Regions from separate parts of the Paenarthrobacter nicotinovorans genome, predicted to be linked through region 3. Evidence: predicted binding sites of a transcription regulator. Region 3 holds the regulator's gene; each other region holds the start of a gene.
The links. Region 3 encodes Rex, which represses fermentation and respiration genes when NADH is low (regulators of the CRP and FNR family bind a similar motif). Its sites were predicted from a motif close to CTTGTGAANNNNTTCACAAG; they were not measured.

Region 1: the regulator Rex is predicted to act here: its motif matches at 3,580-3,599, upstream of JMY29_RS11455 (glyceraldehyde-3-phosphate dehydrogenase).
Region 2: the regulator Rex is predicted to act here: its motif matches at 3,977-3,996, upstream of JMY29_RS01875 (ALF repeat-containing protein).

The regions. Positions count from the first base shown of each region.
Region 1 is NZ_CP089293.1:2,453,100-2,459,534, reverse strand. It holds gene msrA (peptide-methionine (S)-S-oxide reductase MsrA) at 1-483, opposite strand, end outside; gene JMY29_RS11475 (Nif3-like dinuclear metal center hexameric protein) at 608-1,534, shown strand; gene JMY29_RS11470 (zinc ribbon domain-containing protein) at 1,593-2,330, shown strand; gene JMY29_RS11465 (YaaA family protein) at 2,349-3,113, opposite strand; RNA gene rnpB (RNase P RNA component class A) at 3,171-3,556, shown strand; gene JMY29_RS11455 (glyceraldehyde-3-phosphate dehydrogenase) at 3,857-5,308, shown strand; gene JMY29_RS11450 (hypothetical protein) at 5,383-5,592, shown strand; gene JMY29_RS11445 (HNH endonuclease family protein) at 5,712-6,435, shown strand, end outside.
Region 2 is NZ_CP089293.1:370,132-376,566, forward strand. It holds gene JMY29_RS01855 (MFS transporter) at 1-369, shown strand, start outside; gene JMY29_RS01860 (3-hydroxybutyrate dehydrogenase) at 374-1,123, shown strand; gene JMY29_RS01865 (IS30 family transposase) at 1,210-2,394, opposite strand; gene JMY29_RS01870 (amino acid permease) at 2,482-3,918, opposite strand; gene JMY29_RS01875 (ALF repeat-containing protein) at 4,180-6,228, shown strand; gene JMY29_RS01880 (IclR family transcriptional regulator) at 6,396-6,435, shown strand, end outside.
Region 3 is NZ_CP089293.1:3,387,276-3,393,710, forward strand. It holds gene JMY29_RS15690 (cytochrome c biogenesis CcdA family protein) at 1-475, opposite strand, end outside; gene JMY29_RS15695 (TlpA family protein disulfide reductase) at 481-1,086, opposite strand; gene JMY29_RS15700 (histidine phosphatase family protein) at 1,093-1,758, opposite strand; gene JMY29_RS15705 (YceI family protein) at 1,967-2,518, shown strand; gene JMY29_RS15710 (hypothetical protein) at 2,685-3,365, shown strand; gene JMY29_RS15715 (hypothetical protein) at 3,594-4,337, shown strand; gene JMY29_RS15720 (redox-sensing transcriptional repressor Rex) at 4,386-5,093, opposite strand; gene JMY29_RS15725 (glutaredoxin family protein) at 5,171-5,425, opposite strand; gene JMY29_RS15730 (HAD family hydrolase) at 5,626-6,435, shown strand, end outside.

The sequences.
Region 1 (6,435 bases), 930 kb from region 3:
CAGCTTGGGGTTAATGATCACCTGGCAGTATCCCTGGTACGGAAACTTTGCATAGTAATTCTGGTGGACTTCCTCGGCCTCGTAGAAGTCCGGGAGCGGCACCACTTCAGTCACAATCGGGTCGGACCACAAGGCCTGGGCGCGTTCGATGGCTTCCTCGAACAAGACCTTCTCCTCGGTGGTGGTGTAGAACATCGAGGACCGGTACTGGGTCCCGACGTCGTAGCCCTGCCGGTTCAGGGTGGTGGGGTCGTGCAGGGCGAAGAACATGTCCAGGATGACTTCTTCCGGAACAACAGTTTCATCGAATGTCACCGCAACCACCTCCGCGTGACCGGTGGTCCCGGAGCACACTTCGTAGTAATCGGGATTGCGGACGTGGCCGCCGGTGTAGCCGGAGACAACCGAGCTGACCCCGCGGGTTTTCTGGTAAACGGCATCCAGGCACCAGAAGCAGCCGCCGCCAAGTACGAAAGTTTTCATGTTCTCTTCAATGGTTGGGATGGCCTGATGATTCCCGCTTCACCTTACGGGAGAATTACGGCACCGGGCAGCTGCACAAGTGACCAGGACTGCCTGAACCGGCCCGGTAGTGAAGAATAGGGATATGGAAGCAGTGAACACTGGCATTTCTGATGCGGATTCCGTCGAAGATGACGAAACAGAACACGAAGAAACAGTTGGGGCCAGCGGCGAACCTACCCTCGGCCAGGTGTTGTTGGCTGTTGAAGAACTCTGGCCCGAGTCCCTCGCCGAGGATTGGGACGAAGTCGGCCTGGTTGTCGGGCGCCCCACGGTCCCGGTGACCAAAGTCCTCTTTGCCGTGGATCCCACCCTGGCCGTTATCGATGAAGCCATCGAATGGGGTGCCGGGCTCCTTATTACCCATCACCCCCTGTTGCTCAAAGGGGTGAACTCCGTTGCCGCAACGTCGGCCAAGGGCCTCGCTGTCCACCGATTGATCGAAGCGGGCACTGGCCTGCTTACCGTGCACACGAATGGTGACTCAGCCGTTGGCGGAGTGTCGGACGTCCTGGCAGATGCCTTCGGTCTGGAGAACGTGGCGCCCCTGACCCAGGCATCCAACGGATTGCCGGAAGAAGGAATCGGCAGGGTGGGCGATCTTCCGGAGCTTGAAACCCTGGGCGACTTTGCGGCCCGTGTCTTTGAAATGCTGCCCGCCGTGGCGGGCGGGGTCCGGGTTGCCGGCGACAAAGACGGCCTGGTGCGGCGTGTTGCCGTCTGCGGCGGCGCCGGGGACAGTTTGTTCGACGCCGTCCGGGCCAACCATGCCGATGTGTACGTCACAGCGGACATGCGGCATCATCCGGCCTCCGAAGCGCGTGAGGGGGCCACCAACGGGCGGCCGTACCTGATTGACGTATCGCACTTTGCGAGTGAATGGCTGTGGCTTCCAGCCGCCGCAGAAGCGTTGGGCAACGTGCTCGCTGACCAGGGCTACGACGTCGATATCCGCGTCAGCAGTACCAACAGTGACCCTTGGGACTTCATACTGACTCCCGGCGGCGACTAGAGTCTAGGAAAGGGCCGGACCTGATCTCCAGGACCGGCGGCGACAAGCGGAGGTAAGCGTGGCGAAAGCAGCACCGGCAGAACAATTGAAATTGCTTGAACTGCAGGGGCTGGATGCCAAGCTCAAGTCGTTGGCGGGCCGCCGGAAGGTGCTGGAAAACGATCCCCGCATTACTGACCTGACGGACGCCCTCAGTGTGGCCAACGGTGAACTCGGGGCGGCCAAAATCGCTGTCCATGACGCCGAAGCCGAACTGCGCCGCGCGGAAGCCGACGTCGAACAGGTTGCGTCCCGCATCGAGCGCGATGAAACCCGGCTGAACAGCGGAACCGGGTTGTCCAAGGACCTGGTGGCGCTGCAGAACGACATCGCCTCGCTGAACAAGCGCCGTTCGGACCTTGAAGACGTTGAGCTTGAGATCCTGGAGCGCCTGGACACCCTGCGTGAACGCCAGGCTGCCCAGCAAGCCATTGTTGACGACATCCAGGGTTCGTTCGGCAGCATCCGCTCTGAACTGGACGAAGCGATCGCGGAGATCGCGGCCGAGGAGACAGTGGTTCGCGGGCAACGGGCTGTATTCGCCGAGGCGCTGGACCCGGGGATGCTCGCGGTGTACGAAAAGACCATCGCCAAGCGTGGAGTCGGTGCTGCCCGGCTGTTCCACGGAAAGTCCGAAGGCTCGGGGATGATGCTCAGCCCAGGTGACCTTGCCGAGGTCAAAGCCGCAGCGGAGGACGACATCGTTTTCTGCCCGGACTCCGGCGTCATCCTGGTCCGTTCAGCGGAGTGGAACTGACCTGACCCGGGCACGGCCTTAGTTGGACAGAATGATGTTCAGGGCGTGTGGCTTCCGGGCGGTGCCCTCAACCAGTTCGGCGGTCCGGATTTCGCTGGCGGCCTTCAGGAGCTGATCCGGAGTTTCCGGAGCCTTGCCGCGCCTGGTCAGCAGATGCCGTGCCAACTCACCCCTGGTGTGCTTGGCGAAGTGGCTCACCACGGTGCGCTTGCCGTTCGCCTCGTTGAACACATTGACGTTCACCGTCTGTGCGGCCGGGGGAGCCCACGCTGCGGCGTAGGTGCTGGAGCGGCAGTCCACCAGCAGTTCGCCGTCGACCCGCTGGGCGAGGGCGGCGTTCAGCTGCGGCTTCCAATAGGAGGCGAGGCGTCCGACGTCGGGCAGTGCGGTTCCCATCGACAGACGGTAGGCGGGCACGTGGTCACCAAAGCCAATGGCTCCCCACAAAGCGGAAACAACCAGGATGGACTCCGTCGCCTTGCGGCGCTGGGCCGGCGTCATGCTCTTGAAGCCGAGGGCGTCGTACAAGACCCCTGAGTAGACCTGGTGCGCGGGAGCCGCCGGTTCGGCGTGCAGCCGGGTATTACGTTCGACGTCGTCCCGCAGCGAGGCGCCGACGCCCAGTAACGCCAGGGCGTCCTCGTGCGCGCTCACTGTCCCCAGAGCTTCAAGGACCTTGGCCCGGTACGGGTTCAGTTCCGGGAAGCTCAGCGACTCCCATTCGATGGCAGGTCCTTTGAGGGCGGGGGTTTTGCCTTCTGAGGGCGGCAGGAGAATCAGCACCAGTCGATATTACCGGTGACTTGGGCCGTCCTGGACGCCGGTAGACTGTACGGCGGATGGGTTGACCAGGCGGCCGCGCGTCACGAAAGTGGCTCGAGGAACGTCCGGGCTCCACAGAGCAGGGTGGTGGGTAACGCCCACTCGGGGTAACCCGCAGGCCAGTGCCACAGAGAACAGACCGCCTGCGTCCCGGTATTGCACCGGGCAGCAGGTAAGGGTGAAACGGTGGTGTAAGAGACCACCAGCTCCCTGGGTGACCGGGGAGGCTAGGTAAACCCCACCCGGAGCAAGGCCAGACAGGACACGTTCGAGGGCTGCTCGCCCGAGTGTCCGGGTAGGCTGCTGGAGGGCGTCGGCAACGGCGTTCGTAGATGGATGGCCGCCTCTCCCTTTCCGGTAACGGAAGGGGATGACAGAACCCGGCGTATCGGTCAACCCATCCATTTATGACTCCCTGAATGACGGGCGTGTGAGTGATTTCACGCCTCCGGGACGACCATGCCCCGACCTTCCCGCCTAGAATGGTTACTGAACGTAGATGTTCTGCCGCCGGGACTGCGTTCGCAGCCGGCGGATTTTCTTTGCTCTCGTTCAAGGCGCTGTGGGTGGACCGAAGCCCGCCGGCGCATGTGCCGCAGGACTACTCCGGGCGGCCGCCGCCATCCGCATACGAGGACGTATGTGGTTGACCCAAGGAAGGTAGTTCTGTGAGCCAGACGTCAGATTCTTGTCTTGATAAGTGGATGGGCCGGGAGGCTCTCGCCGAGGCCATGATTCCGGTGATCGGCCGGTTGTACCGGGAAAACAACGTGGTCACCAGCATCCACGGCCGGAGCTTGATCAACAAGTCCACCATGAACATCCTCAAGGCCCACCGCTTTGCACGCCGGATGAGCAACCACGAGCTCCTGCTCGAGGAGACGGCACCCCTGCTGAACGCCCTTTCCGAGCTGGAGCTCGGCGCAGCAGCCATTGATATTGCACGTTTGACCGAAAAGTACCGGGCAGAAGGCAATGGCGCCTCCCTGGACGAGTACTTGCGCTCCGAGCTCGCCGAGATCGTTGGCAAGCGCGGCGCTGACGACCGCACCAGCACCGACGTCGTTCTTTACGGTTTCGGGCGTATCGGCCGTCTGCTGGCCCGCATCCTGATCGAAAAGGCCGGTGGCGGCCACGGCCTGCGCTTGCGCGCCATCGTGGTCCGCAAGGGCGCCGACAACGACCTCGTGAAGCGCGCGAGCCTGCTGCGTCGCGACTCCGTTCACGGTTCCTTCGAAGGCACCATCCGTGTGGATGAGGAAGCCAACACCATCACCGCCAACGGCGTCCAGGTACAGGTCATCTACTCGGACAACCCCGCAACTATTGATTACACCGAGTACGGAATCAAGGACGCCCTGGTGGTCGACAACACCGGACGCTGGCGCGACGCCGATGGCCTCTCCCAGCACCTGCAGAGCAAGGGCGTTGCCCGCGTCCTGCTGACGGCGCCGGGCAAGGGTGACCTCAAGAATATTGTTCACGGCATCAACCACCGCGACATCAGTGACGACGACAAGATCGTCACCGCCGCATCCTGCACCACGAACGCCATCACTCCGGTGCTGAAGGCCATCAACGACAAGTTCGGCATCATTCACGGCCACGTCGAGACTGTCCACTCGTTTACCAACGACCAGAACCTGATCGACAACTTCCACAAGGGTGACCGCCGCGGACGCTCCGCTGCGCTGAATATGGTGATCACGGAGACCGGTGCCGCCAAGGCAGTGGCCAAGGCCCTTCCCGAACTGCAGGGAAAGCTGACAGGCAACGCCATCCGTGTACCCACCCCGGACGTCTCCATGGCCATCCTGAACCTCAACCTGGAGAAGGGCACCACGCGCGACGAGGTCAACGACTTCCTGCGTGAAATGTCGCTGCATTCCGATCTCCGCAAGCAGATCGATTACATCGATTCTCCCGATGTAGTCTCGACGGACTTCGTCGGCTCCCGTCGGGCCGGCATCGTCGATGGCCTCGCCACGATCTCCAACGACAAGAACCTCGTGCTGTACGTCTGGTACGACAACGAGTTCGGCTACTCCTGCCAGGTTGTCCGTGTGATGGAAGAAATGGCCGGCGTGAACCCGCCGTCGTTCCCGGCCCGGGATGTCATCGCTCCCATTGCCGTACTCGAAACGGCCGGCGCCTAGGTCCGCAGCAGTTAACACGGGTTTCCCGGCCGGGTCACTGGAAACGGCCGGGAAACCTGACCAGAATGGGTCTCATGGAAAACGAATCAACGATGGAACATGAGACCACTCTGGAGCACGCCCTGGACGTCGCCAAGGCCAACCATAAGCAAGCCCAGAAGCTTCTGGACCAAGCTGTTGCGGCCAATGCTGCCGGGGACGTCACCGACGAGCGCGTGGAACAACTGAGGGGCCTCCTGGCTCTTGCCGCCGAGGACCTCCAACGCGTGACGCGCGAGCAATAACCGGCTCTTTCACCCTCTGTGTAGTGTGACTTCTCCTACACATTGTGGATACCGACTCTGACTGTCGGGGCCGTGTCCTACGCTCGTAAGACACTGCCTGCCCCGTTGGATGGAGTCCCTTGAGCATCACCTGGTCCGCCTATAAACGCGCCCGCCGCCGTTCCCGTCAAGCGTGGGCGGTTCTGGCACTGGCTGCCGCTACCATTGTCGCCGGGCTGTCCTGGTTCTTCACCGTGGGCCAGTTTGAAGCAGCTCAACCTCCGCAGTCCGGCCCCAGCGAAGCCCCGGTTTACAACCCCGAATGGATGAAGCCTGTGCGCGGCGCGGCGGCGGTCATGCCCGAAAAGGCCTCCGAGGCCCTGGACCAGTTGCCGGTCAAAGGGCGGGCGCCGAAAACGGACTATGACAGGGCCGCCTTTGGACAAGCGTGGGCCGATGCGGACCGGAACGGTTGCGATACCCGCAACGACATCCTCCGGCGCGACCTGAGTGCAGTCAAGTTCATGGACGGCTCCTCCTGCAAGGTGGCCTCCGGAACGTTGAACGAACCCTACACGGGAAGGCAAATATCCTTCACAAGGGGCCAGGACACCAGCTCCGCCGTGCAAATCGACCATGTGGTGGCGCTGGCCGACGCGTGGCAAAAAGGCGCCCAGCAGCTGACCATCCAGCAGAGGCAGACCCTCGCCAACGACCCGCTGAATTTGATTGCGGCGGATGGTCCGGCAAACGTCAAGAAAGGCGCCGGCGACGCCGCGACGTGGCTGCCGGCCAACAAGAACTTCCGCTGCCACTACGTTGCCCGGCAGATCTCGGTGAAGACGGCCTACCGGTTGTGGGTCA
Region 2 (6,435 bases), 1.3 Mb from region 3:
ACCAAGAACGCCGTGATCATCGTGCTCGCCGTGACCATTGGCCTCTGCCTGCACGCCTTCATGTACGCCGGTCAGCCGGCCATCATGTCCGAGCTCTTCCCCACCCGCATGCGCTACTCCGGCGTCTCACTGGGCTCGCAGGTCACGTCCATCTTCGCCGGATCACTCGCGCCGCTGCTGGCAACCCAGTGGCTCAAGGACACCGGCTCATGGGTTCCCACAGCGATCTACCTCGTGGTCGCCTGCGCGATTACCGCCGTCGCGGTTATTTCACTCAAGGAAACCAAGGGCATCGCGCTCCAGGAGGTGGACGAGGCCGACGCAGTAAGGCACGGACTCACCACCGCACCCGCTACCTCGAAGGGCTGATCTGATGGACAACTCCTTGAACGGACGCAAAGCGCTGATAACCGGAGGCGCGAGCGGTATCGGGGCTGCCTGTGCCCGTGCGCTCGCCGCACGCGGCGCGAAGGTAGTAGTGGCCGACGTCGATGCCTCCGGAGCTGCGGCCCTCGCCGACGAGCTGGGCGGCACGGCCTGGACGGTGGACTTGCTGGATACTGAGGCGTTGGCCGCACTGAGCCTTGACTGCGACATCCTGGTCAACAACGCCGGCATCCAAAAGGTCGCGCCGATCGAGGAGTTCGAACCAGCCGAGTTCCGACGGATCCTGGCCCTGATGCTGGAGGCGCCGTTCCTCCTGATCCGTGCCGCCCTCCCGCACATGTACGCCAACAACTTCGGCCGGATCATCAACATCTCCTCGGTCCACGGGCTCCGGGCCTCGGCCTACAAGAGCGCGTACGTGTCCGCCAAGCACGGTCTTGAGGGACTCAGCAAGGTCACTGCTTTGGAAGGCGGCGAGCACGGTGTCACGTCCAACTGCATCAACCCCGGCTACGTCCGCACGCCGTTGGTGGAACGCCAGATCGCCGATCAGGCCCGGCTCCATGGCATCCCCGAGGCCGAAGTCCTGGCCAAGGTGATGCTCACGGAGTCGGCGGTGAAGCGGTTGGTGGAGCCGGAGGAAGTTGCGTCGTTGGCAGTCTGGATGGCCTCCGACGACGCCGGTATGGTCACCGGCGCGAGCTACACCATGGACGGTGGTTGGTCGGCGAGGTAGGCCCCGCCTTCGCCCCATCCCCGCGAAGTGACAGTTAATGCCAATGTTCCGCGGGCAAAGTCAATTGGTGGGAGCAACGCTGGGGGTTAGGCCGCTTGTAGCAGCTGGTTTAGCCGGTTGGCTGGGGTCTCGAGGTTCAGTGTTGGTCTGGGGCGGCGGTTGAGTTTCGCTGCGACCAGGCGGATGTCCTCGGGGGTGTGCACTGAAAAGTCAGTGCCTTTCTCGAACCAGAACCGCAGGAGCCGGTTGGTGTTTTCGTTGGTGCCGCGCTGCCAGGGCGAGTGCGGGTCGCAGAAGTACATCGTCGTATCGAGAGCGGTCTGGATTTTTGCGTAGTCGGCCAGCTCGGTGCCGCGGTCCCAGGTGATCGACCGGCGCAGGTGATCCGGGAGGGAGGCCATCTCCCGGATCATCGCGGCGGCAACGGTTTCCGCGGTGTGGTCCCCTGGCAGGTGCAGCAGGATCGTGAACCGGGTTGAGCGTTCCACCAAGGTTCCGATCGCTGTCCCGTTGGCGCCGATGATGAGGTCACCTTCCCAATGCCCGGGCACTGCCCGGTCCTGGACCTCGGCGGGACGTTGGCTGATCTTGAAGGCCTCTTTATAGGGGCTGTTGGCGCGCCGGTCAGTGCCGTGGGGGATGCGTTGTTTGCGTTTCAGGCTGAGCTTTTCGGCCAGGTCCGCCCGCAGGTTCCCGCGGGTTTGGACGTAAAGGGCCTGGTAGATCGTCTCGTGGCTCACCTGCATAGTCTGATCGTCACCGAAGTAATACGCCAACATCGAGGAGATCAGCTTCGGACTCCACCCGTCATCCATCCAGACGCCGACCAGCCGGCACAAACCCTCGTCCTTGGCCAGCCTGAAGGGTTTGGGACGGCGCCTGTCCTGATGCGCTTTGGCGTGAGCGACCGAGGCGTAGTACTTCCCGTCCGCGCTCGTGTGGCGTTTGACCTCCCGCCAAACTACGGACTTATCCCGCCCGATCAATGCGCCGATCTTCGCGTAACTGAGGCCCATCCGCACACCCATCTGGATCATGCCTCGCTCTTCCAGACCCAACGCACGGCCAGGGCCCCCGACTGAAGGAGCAGGATCGGCAAGACCTCCGGTAGCACCCCGGTTCACGGTCATCATTAGGCCAGACTGAACCCACCAATTGTGCCCGGTAGCGTGCACCGCCCCGACACGCCGGGCAGCAGTACGAACAGGCATCCCCGCACACACCAAATCAAGAAACTCAGTACGCGCAGCCTTGGGGAACAACTTGACCATAAAACGCTCCATCAATCAGAGCGTTGCAACGACCCTATGACTTTGCCGCGCGAACATTGGCATTAACTGTCATACGGGCGTGGAAAATCAGGCGGTTTCGTCTACCAATTCGGCCCGGCGCAGGCCACCACCGCGGACCCACAGTTTGTAGGCCACGAACAGGAGTACCAGCCAGGTTCCGCCAACATACAGCGCAACCCGGGTGTCCTCGAAGACTCCGAGGATCACGATGACCATCGCCATGAACGCCATGGTCAGGATGGACGCAGCAGGCCAGAGCGGCGAGCCGAATTCCGACGCCGGCAGGCCCTTGCGCTTGATCTCCCGCTTCATCGCGACGTGCGAAACCAGGATCATCACCCAGACCCACACGGTGGCGAAGGTGGCGATCGAGGCAATGAGCACGAACACGTCTTCGGGGATGACGGCGTTCAAAACGACGCCCACCAGCAGGATGCAACCCATCATCACCACGGTCATCCACGGAACGCCGTGGCGGGAAATCTTGCTGAAGCTCTTGGGTGCGTGGCCCTGCTGTGCCAGACCAAACAGGATGCGCCCGGCCCCGAAAATGTCGCTGTTGATCGCCGAGAGCGCGGCGGTGATGACCACGGCGTTGAGGATGTGCGGAGCGGCCGGGATGCCCAGTCCGTCGAAGATCTGCACGAACGGGCTGCCGCTGCTGCCGATCTCGTTCCACGGGAAGATGCTCATCAGCACGCCCAAAGTCAGCACGTAGAACAGGAGCACCCGCACGGGCACGGTGTTGACGGCCTGCGGGATGACCTTTTTGGGGTCGGCGGCTTCGCCCGCGGTGATGCCAATCGTTTCGATTCCGCCAAAGGCAAACATCACGACGGCGAACGCTGCCAGGAGCCCTTCGAATCCGTTGGGGAACAAACCGCCGTGGTTCACGAGGTTCCCCAACCCCGGTGCCACGCCACCGCCGTCGCCCGTTTGGAAACCGAACACGATGATCGCCGCACCGCCCACGATCATGGCGATAATCGCCACCACCTTGATCAGCGAGAACCAGAACTCAAGCTCACCAAACACCTTCACGCTGAGCAGGTTCATGGCGCCCAGGAACAGGATGATCGCCAGCACCCAGATCCATCTGTCCACCTGTGGGAACCAGAAGCCCATGTAGATACTGAAGGCCGTGACGTCGGCGATTGCCACGATCGCCATTTCGAACACGTAGGTCCACCCGGTTACGAAACCGGCGAAAGGCCCCAGGTAGCGGCTCGCGTATTGGCCGAACGAGCCGGACACGGGGTGTCGGACGGCCATTTCGCCGAGGGCGCGCATCACCATGAACACGGCCGCGCCGCCGATGATGTAGGCGAGCAGGACGGCCGGTCCGGCCTTTTGGATGGCCGACGCCGAGCCGTAGAACAGGCCGGTGCCGATCGCGGATCCGAGTGCCATGAAGCGGATGTGACGGACGTTGAGGCCTCGGCTGAGCGCCGTACCTGCGGCCTGGAGGACAGAGCTCTCCACAGCCAGCTTGGTTTGTTGCATAGTAAAACCTTCTCGTCTTTGGGAGGGGATCGCTATCCAGCAGATCACTTTTGACGGCCTTGTGATCGGACTCACGGGTGATTGGTGTCTTTGATCGCAGACACCATGCTGTGGGTCTCATCAGAGGGTGGTAAAAGTCATAGTTCCCGGTCGGATATGATGACCGCGGACAGCTCTTCAACACGGTCAGGCATCCCTCGCATTTCGCGTCGCCCCCTTTGAACTCTGTGCTGACTCTTGCATCTGTTACTTGGGGGACTCATGATTTCCGTAATCCGCGCTACCCGACGCCGTTGGGCAGCTGCCGTTGTTGCCGTAGTGGCCGGGGCATCCTTGCTCTTTGCCGCACCCGCGCAGGCCTATGACGTGCCGAATTTTGAGGTTCCGAACGCCTCGCAAGCTCCCGTGCCTTTCGTGGAACGGGTGAGTGACGCCGCTGGCGTGGTTGAGCTCTGGAAGACCGGCGGTCCCGCAATCCGCACCGCCGCCGCTGCCGCCTTGGTGGGTGGGCCGGACGCGGTCCAGGCATTCCTCGACGGCGGCCAGGACGTCGCGCTGGCAGCTGACCGGAAGCAGTTGGTCACCGAGCTGACGACACGGGGGAGCGAACATGTCAGGGAGAGCGCGGTCAGGATACTGGCCACTAACGACCCCAGCGTGATCACGAGCTTCCTGTCAAAGGGCTGGGCCGGCGCCTGGGATCTCGACCTGCGGATAACGGCCACTCGGTTCCTCAACTACTCGGGTCCCATCCGGATGGCTGCTTCCAAGAGCCTGGACAACGGCAGTGAGGCTGTCGAGAAGTTCGTTCTCGAAGGCTGGCAAAAGACCGCTCAGGGCCAGGACCGTGAGGCGGTAGCCTACCTGACCAATTCGCCCATTGCCGCCGTCACTCGCGGAGCGCAGGCTGCTCTGGACACCTACGACCCTGAAGTCCTTGCTACATACCTGCGCTACGGTCAGTTCGTTGCCGCAGCGCAGGACCAAAAATTGACTACGGTCACCAAATCACTCGACGCTGTGAGGGCAGATATCGCAGCCAACCCTGCTGGCTCGGCAGCCGTGGCGGATCGCGCGAAGACTGCTCTGGAGAACGCGCGACACGCCGTTGATGGCCCCAAGAAGACCGACCTGAGGCGCTTGCTGGAAGAGCGGGACTATCGCTTCTCGCAGGCTTGGCCCAAGCAGGCCATAGACAAAGCCCGGCTCGCATCCCAAGAGCCCGCCAAGGCTGCATTCAAAAAGGCCGCCGCCGAGCTTCCGGCTTTGCTGTCGACGCTAACGGCCCCTGGTGCTGATCTTGATCCTCTGATCATGGAAGCCCGCCAGGCCACACTGGACCTCGCATTGGTGGGTACGCCTGAAGTGCGGAAGGCAGCTGAGGCTGCTCTGCTGGGTGGGGACTCTGCCGTCAAGGACTTCATTGCCGATGGTCACGGTCTCGCGAGCGAACAGGACAGTGCAGCCTTTGTTAACGACAGGCAGCGTGCTTTCCAGCACATGGCCGCGGGCGGCGTGCACGTGGTCCAGGCTGCTAAGGACGCTGTTAAGTCCGTCAACCATGCAGATGTCCGGTACTTCCTCGAGTACGGACACTCCGACGCGCAGTACTTGGATAACTCGGAATTGGCCGACGGTCTCATAAGGCTCGATTCTCCGGAGCTCCAGACTGCTGCTGGCGTAGCGATGGCGGGCGGGCGAGCGGAACTTCAGGCATTTGCATCAAGCGAACAGTTCACTGCTGCCGAAAAGGACGCGGCGAATGCCCGGCATACCGCCGCCGTAAACACCGCTCTCGCAGAGCTGTCGCGGCTCACTGACCAGGCAATCCTCGACGCCGGTAGGGCGGCTGACGCTGCGAAGGCCGCTGAAGCCGCACGCCAAGCCGAGGCCGCGCGCCAGGCCGAGGCCGCGCGCCAGGCCGAAGCCGCTGGTGGGCAGCTTGCGGCCGGCAGCGTTGATGCATCGCAGCAATCGGGAACAGGAGCAGCCCCGATCGTCATTCCGTGGCCGCGCGAGTACGCTCCCGCCGTCGGACTGGCTGAGACCGGAGCTGTCACGGAGTCCGTAGAAAAGCCCGCAGCAACGCCTTCGGCCGCACCGAGCATTTCCGTGCCGCCGACGACCTCGGCAGCAAAGGGCTCCACTTCGGTGGATTCCCAGTCACAGGAGGCGGCTGCTCCGATGGCTGCTTCTTCTGCGGGCATGAGTGGCTGGACCATCGGCCTCATCGTGGCACTGGTCCTGGCAGCAGCTGGAGCCATCACGTTCCTGTTGCGCCGCAAGGGTCCCTCCCCAGCCGAGGGATAGCCGGCTACGCCTCCGGGCAGTCGGAAAACGTCGTCGGAGTGTCCGGTATACCGGACACTCCCGGCGGCCCGGTGCTGGTCAATGCCTTGTGAAAGGTGCACGCTTGAGTACGGGATACCGGACAGTATGCTCCGGCGCCCCTCAAGATCCCCCAGCAGCGAGGAACCATGACCACCACGCCCACCGCGCCCGGCAAGGCCACGTCCA
Region 3 (6,435 bases):
CCGCGGAGTAGGTCGGGCCAATGCATGGTGCCCAGCCCAAACCGAACGTGAGTCCAAGCAGCGGCGCACCCCACAGTCCGGCCGGCGGTTTGGCGTGGATCTTGGCATCACGCTGAAGCCAGCCGAAGCCGCCCATGAACACGACGCCCATGACGATCACCAGAAGGCCCAGCAGCTGCGTGATCCAGGCGTTCTGCGGGCCCGTCAGCAGCGTCCCGAGCTGGCCGAAGGCGCCGCCCAGGAGCACGAAAATTACGGAGAATCCGAGGACAAACAGCCCGATCCCCGCCAGCATCCGGCCACGCCGCTGCTTTTGCAGGTCGACGCCGGTCAGCCCGGTGACGTACCCCAGGTACCCGGGTACCAACGGCAGCACGCACGGCGAGAGGAACGAAACCAGCCCGGCCAGCAATGCGACCGGCACGGCCAGCAGAAGGGAACCGTTGAGGATGGTCTCGGCGAAAGGACTGTTCACGGTGACTACTCGCCCACGGCTGAGGTGATGAGGGCCTTCAAGGTGCTCTTTTCAATCTCGCCAAGCACGCGGGAGGCAACTTTGCCTTCCTTATCAAGGACCAGGGTTGTGGGGACGGCACCGGGCGGGACGATGCCGGACACGGACAGCAGCACGGACCCGTCCTTGTCGTTGAAGCTCGGGTAGGTGAGGTTGAACGTCTTGTCGAAGGCCTCAGCGGTGGCCTTTTCATCGCGGAGGTTCACGCCGAAGAACTGGACGCCCTGGTCCTTGAATTCCTGGTGCAGCGCTTCAAGCTGCGGCGCTTCGATCCGGCAGGGAGCGCACGCAGCAAACCAGAAGTTCAGGACCGTGACCTTGCCCTTGAGGTCCTCGGGCTTGACCTCATTTCCGTTGAACAGGGTGCCCTTGAGGGCTACGGGCGCTGCACGGTCGGCTTTGGCGAATTCCGTCACCGAGCCGTCGCCGGCCACGTAGTTCTTGTTGTCGCCCGCCTTTGCCTGCTCCGCAAGGGAGTCCTTCTGGGCGCACGCGGAAAGTCCCATGGTCAGTCCCGCCAGCAGGACACCGCCGGCGGTAAGAACGCCTCGACGTGAAAGGTTGTTGTCCATGTCTTCCTATGCCCCCGGAGTGCTGGCCGCACCGGGAAGCAGCGCGGCGGCAGGTTCGCTGTACTCAACCCGGATAATCCGGCCGTCGTCGTCGAGCGTCAGGGACGTAAGCGACGTCAAAGTGCATTCACGTTTACGGGGATCGTGCGCCAGGCGACGGCCCTCAGCCGTGAGCCGTGTTGACCAGATCGGCAGCTGGTGGCTGACCAGGATGGCCTCGGCGCCGTCCCCGCCAAGTTCGATTGCCTTGACGCGGGCATCCTCAACTGCAGCCAGCACGCGGGCTGCCTGCTCCTTGTACGGCTCGCCCCAGGAGGGCCGCATTGGATTCCGGAAGTAGAACCAGTGCTTGGGCTTCAGGAACTCGCTCTTTGTGGGGTGGAGTCCCTGGAAGTGGTTCTCGGCTTCGATGATGCGCGGCTCGACCGTGATTTCGAGGTTCAGTGCTTCCGCCGTCGGCATGGCCGTCTCCTGGGCACGCGTCAACGGAGAGGCCACCAGATGGACTATCTTCGCACCGTCGGCGGCGCGGGCAACAAAGTGGTCGGCCAGCATACGGGCCATCTCCCGGCCACGCTCGGAGAGGTGGAACTCCGGCAGGCGACCGTAGAGGACGCCGTCGGGATTGTGGACCTCGCCATGGCGAAGCAGATGGACAGTTGCTTGGGGCATGTTTACCAGTTTCTCAAAGAAGCGGGGCGATCCGAAATCTTCTACCGCAAGTAGAACTCAAAGTTTTCCGTAAATGTTCCGTGGAGTTGGAATAAAAGATGCATATGCATGTTTATACTAGACACGAAGCTCAGTTGACGCTTCAAGCAATTGGTTCAACCGGGCAAGCACGCAGTACCTTCCACTACCTATAGGAGCAACAACCATGATGACCCTCCCCGCTTCCGTCACCACCGGCACCTGGACCCTCGACGCTTCCCACAGCGAGATCGGCTTCACCGTCCGCCACGCAGGCATCAGCAAGGTCCGCGGCCAGTTCAAGGACGCTTCGGCCACTTTGGAGGTCGGCGAAACCCTGACGGACTCCAAGGTCTCCGCAACCATCCAGACCGCCAGCTTCGACTCCGGCGATGTCAACCGCGATGGCCACGTCAAGGGCGAAGACTTCTTCGACGTCGAGAAGTTCCCGGAAATCACCTTCGTGTCCCGCCACGTCAAGGCCAACGGAAACAGCTTCGACCTCGTGGGCGATCTCACAATCAAGGGCGTCACCAAGGAGGTCTCCATCGAGACCGAATTCAACGGCGTTGCAGTAGACCCGTTCGGCAACACCCGCGCAGGCGTCTCGGGTGAAACCACCATCAGCCGCAAGGACTTCGGCCTTACCTGGAACGCAGTCCTCGAAGCCGGTGGCGTTTTGGTCAGCGACAAGGTCGTTATCAACCTCGAACTCGCGTTCATCGCTCCGGCCGCAGCCTGATTCCAGAACACCCCGGACGGCGTCCCTGCCCAGCTTCGCGCTGCAGGGGCGCCGTTTCGCATACACATGAGTCACCCGGCCATTGTTCGGCAAACACCCTGTATTTAGCTGCGAGTTGGCTCGGAATTTCCTATGCAACCTTCAACCTGCGGTCTACAGTGATGCCATGAGTACCCCAGATGAAGCACCTCAGCCACAGCAGCCCGGCGCCCAGCCACCGCAGCCAGGCAATGTTCCTCCTGCGGGCTACCAACCTCCCGGCGGTTACCAGCCTCCCCAAAGCGGATCTGTTCCGCCAGGTGGCTACCAAGGGCAGCAAGGTTACCAACCTCCCCCTGCCTACCAGCAGCCGGGACAACCCGCCTACACAGCACCGGCCGGCCCGAACCCCGCACCGCCCGCCGGACTCGGCTATAACGCACCTCCGCGGAACGTCTTCGGTTTGGACTTCAACAACATCGCCCAGAGATTCCGTGACACCACGGGCGTCCCTAAGACCCTCACCACGTCCTACTGGCTGTGGATTGCCGCAGCGGCACTGGGCGTCATCGCCAACTTCGCCAATATCTTCATCTACCGCGACTACTTCGGAGCCCTGGCCATCGGGACGGGGATCTTCAACTTCGTCTTCAGCATCATCATGGCCGCCGTCTACGCCTTCATCGCCATCCGCATGAAGGAGGGCGCCCGGTGGGCCCGGCTGGTCCTCTCCATTTTGGGCGGCTTCGCGGTCTTCTCCCTGCTGTTCCTCCTGATCACTTTCAACCTCGGGTTGCTCAGTTCGGCGGCCGCTGTTGCCGCAGCAATCATGATGTGGCTCCCGGAATCGCAGAAACACTTCGTTTAGCACTTGCTGAGCATGAAGGCCGCGGCCGGATCCCCTGGGATTCCCGCGGCCTTCATCATGAAGACGTACGCCAACATGATGATTTTCCCTGCCCTCTTGAAATTCCTGCGTGTGGTATGCAGCGGCGCGGGACCCTGGGGGTACGGTGGAAGCAGAACCACGCTGGGGGCAGGGTCACTTTGCTGATCCCGGCGGCCGTACCTGCAGTCGAACAAGCAAAGGAATGCCATGAGCAACCCTCCATACCCGCCGTCGAACCCGGGCGACTCCAACCAGCCTGAGCAGCCGGGCACGCAGCCCGCTGCACCACAGTACGGCCAGCAGTCCCCACCGCCGGCAGCTCCGCAATATGGCCAGCCTGCTGCACCACAGTACGGCCAGCCTGCAGCACCGCAGTACGGCCAGCAGTCCCAGCCGCCAGCGGCCCCACAGTACGGCCAGACCGGCGCTTCGCCCTATGGCCAGGCGCCCCAGTACGGTCAGGACACCAACTGGCCGAGTCAGCAGCCGGGTCCTGCCACAGTCCCGCAAATGGTCAACATCGCCTTCTGGTTGATTGTCGGCGCAGGCGCAATCTGGCTGATCTCCATCCTTATTTCCATGGCGGCACTGAACGACCCCTCCTTCAGGAGCATGTTCGAAGACCAGATGTCGGCCGGCGGCGCCGCGGATGTCCGCTTTGAAGACGTCCAGGGCTTCATCGTCGGCGTCATGATTGCACTCGGTGTCATTGGTGCCGGCCTGTACGCACTCGTTGCCATCAACGTCCGCAAGGGCAAGAACTGGGCTCGCATCCTCGGCACGGTCCTCGCCGCGCTCTCGATCTTTGCCCTCGTGCCGCTCAGCCTGGCGACGCTTTCAGCACTGCTCGGAATCGTAGCGATCGTCCTGCTGTACCTGCCGGCGTCGGCTCCGTACTTCCGCAAGACACCGCAGTTCGGAAACCCGTACCAGACTCCCTCCGGACGCTAAAGCGACAGGGTTCCAAACACACCACTACGGGCGCGGACCCGGCGAAGGCTAAACAGCCTGGCCCGGGGTCTGCGCCCGTTGTGCGTGGTAGGCAAGAATCTGCAGCTCCGTGGCCATGTCCACTTTCCGCAGATTCACGTGCGGCGGAACTTGCAGGAGCACCGGAGCAAAGCTCAGGATGCTCCTGATGCCGGCAGCAATAACCCGGTCACACACTGCCTGCGCCACCGTGGCCGGCAGGGCAAGCACCACCATGTTCGTGTGGGTTCGCTCCAGGACCCGCTCAAGCTCGGCTGAGTCGCTGACGCGCAGCCACCCTACCTCGTTGCCTATCACCATGGGGTCCGCGTCGAAGATGGCTACGACGTCGAATCCCCTGGACTCGAAGCCGCCATACCGGGCCAGGGCCTTGCCGAGGTTGCCGGCACCGACGATGGCGACTTTCCAGTCATGGGTCAGACCCAGCGCCGCGGCGATGTGACGGCTCAAGTACTGGACTTCATAGCCGACCCCGCGCGTGCCATACGAGCCTACGTACGAGAGGTCCTTGCGGAGCGTGGAGGAACTGACACCTGACGCCTCGGCCAGCGCTTCGGAGGAGACGCGCTCAACTCCTTCGGCCAAGAGCGAGTTCAGCGCACGCAAATAGAGGGTCATCCGGGCCACAGCCGCGGGCGGGATCTGCTTAGCCGCAGGTTCGTTGTCCCCGGATAGTGCTTCCGCGGACGGTTCCAGCGCAGTCACGGTATTCTCCATTGCGTCGCTTTGTTGTTCCACTCTATGACCCCCGGGCCGGACTCAACAAAAGCCGCTACATACGGGCAAGGCCACCCTCAGCCCTCCAGGGCTTTCTTCAAGGTGCGGGTCAGCCGGGCCTCGTCGATCTTCCAAAAATCGCGCTGGACACCGTTCACCAGCACCACCGGAATCTCTTCCGCGTAGCGCTCCTGAAGTTGGGGGTCGGCGTCGATCCGCTGTTCAGACCAGCTCAAGCCGAGGCCCGCAGTAACGCGCTCGACGGCGGCGCGGGCGTCCGTGCAGAGGTGGCAGTCAGCTTTGGTGAGGAGGACGACGTCGGGAGTAGCCATGTGATTAACGGTAACCGCCCCGCGATCCTCCCTCACACCCCACCCCCTTCAACCCCACCCTCCCTCACACCCCACCCCCTTCAACCCCACCCTCCCTCACACCCCACCCCCTTCAACCCCACCCTCCCTCACACCCCACCGGTAAGGGCGTTCGAGTGCGCCCTCAACGCGGGGTACTCGCCATTGACTAGACTCAAGGCATGCCCGAGGAGAAGAACGTCGCCGTTGCCGCTGCTGCCCAAGCGCAGAAGCACAGCGGCGAAGCTGCTTTCTTCGACGTCGACAACACGTTGATGAAGGGTGCGAGCCTCTTCCACGTCGCACGCAAAATGTATGAACGCAAAGCTTTTACCTTGCCGCAAGCGGCCGGGTTCGCCTGGAAGCAATTTAAGTTCGTGATGCGCGGCGAGAACATGGAGGACGTCCATGCCGTTCGCGACTCGGCCTTGACCCTGGCGGCCGGCATCACCGTAGATGACATCAAAGCCCTGGGCGAAGAGGTCTACGACGAAATGATCGAGTCCCGGATTTGGCCCGGAACGAAGGCTCTCGCAGAGCAACATCTCAGGGTGGGCCGTAAGGTCTGGCTGGTGACGGCGACGCCGATCGAGGTTGCCACCGTAATTTCCACCCGGCTCGGGCTCACCGGTGCATTGGGGACCGTGGGTGAAGTGCATGAGGGCATGTACACGGGGAAATTGGTCGGAGACATCCTGCACGGACCGGCCAAGGCGGTCGCCGTGCAGTTGGTCGCCGACCGGGAGGGCCTGGATCTGGACCACTGCTGGGCCTACAGCGATTCCGCCAACGACATCCCGCTTTTGACAATGGTGGGGCACCCCGTCGTCATCAATCCTGACGCCAAGCTGCGACGCCATGCCCGCGACAACAACTGGCCCGTATACGACTTCCGGTCCGGCCGACGCGCGGCAACCCTCGGCCTCAAAGCCGCCACCGTCGGAGGGGCGATCTACGGCCTGTGGCGCGGCTTCTCACGATTCCGCGGCCCC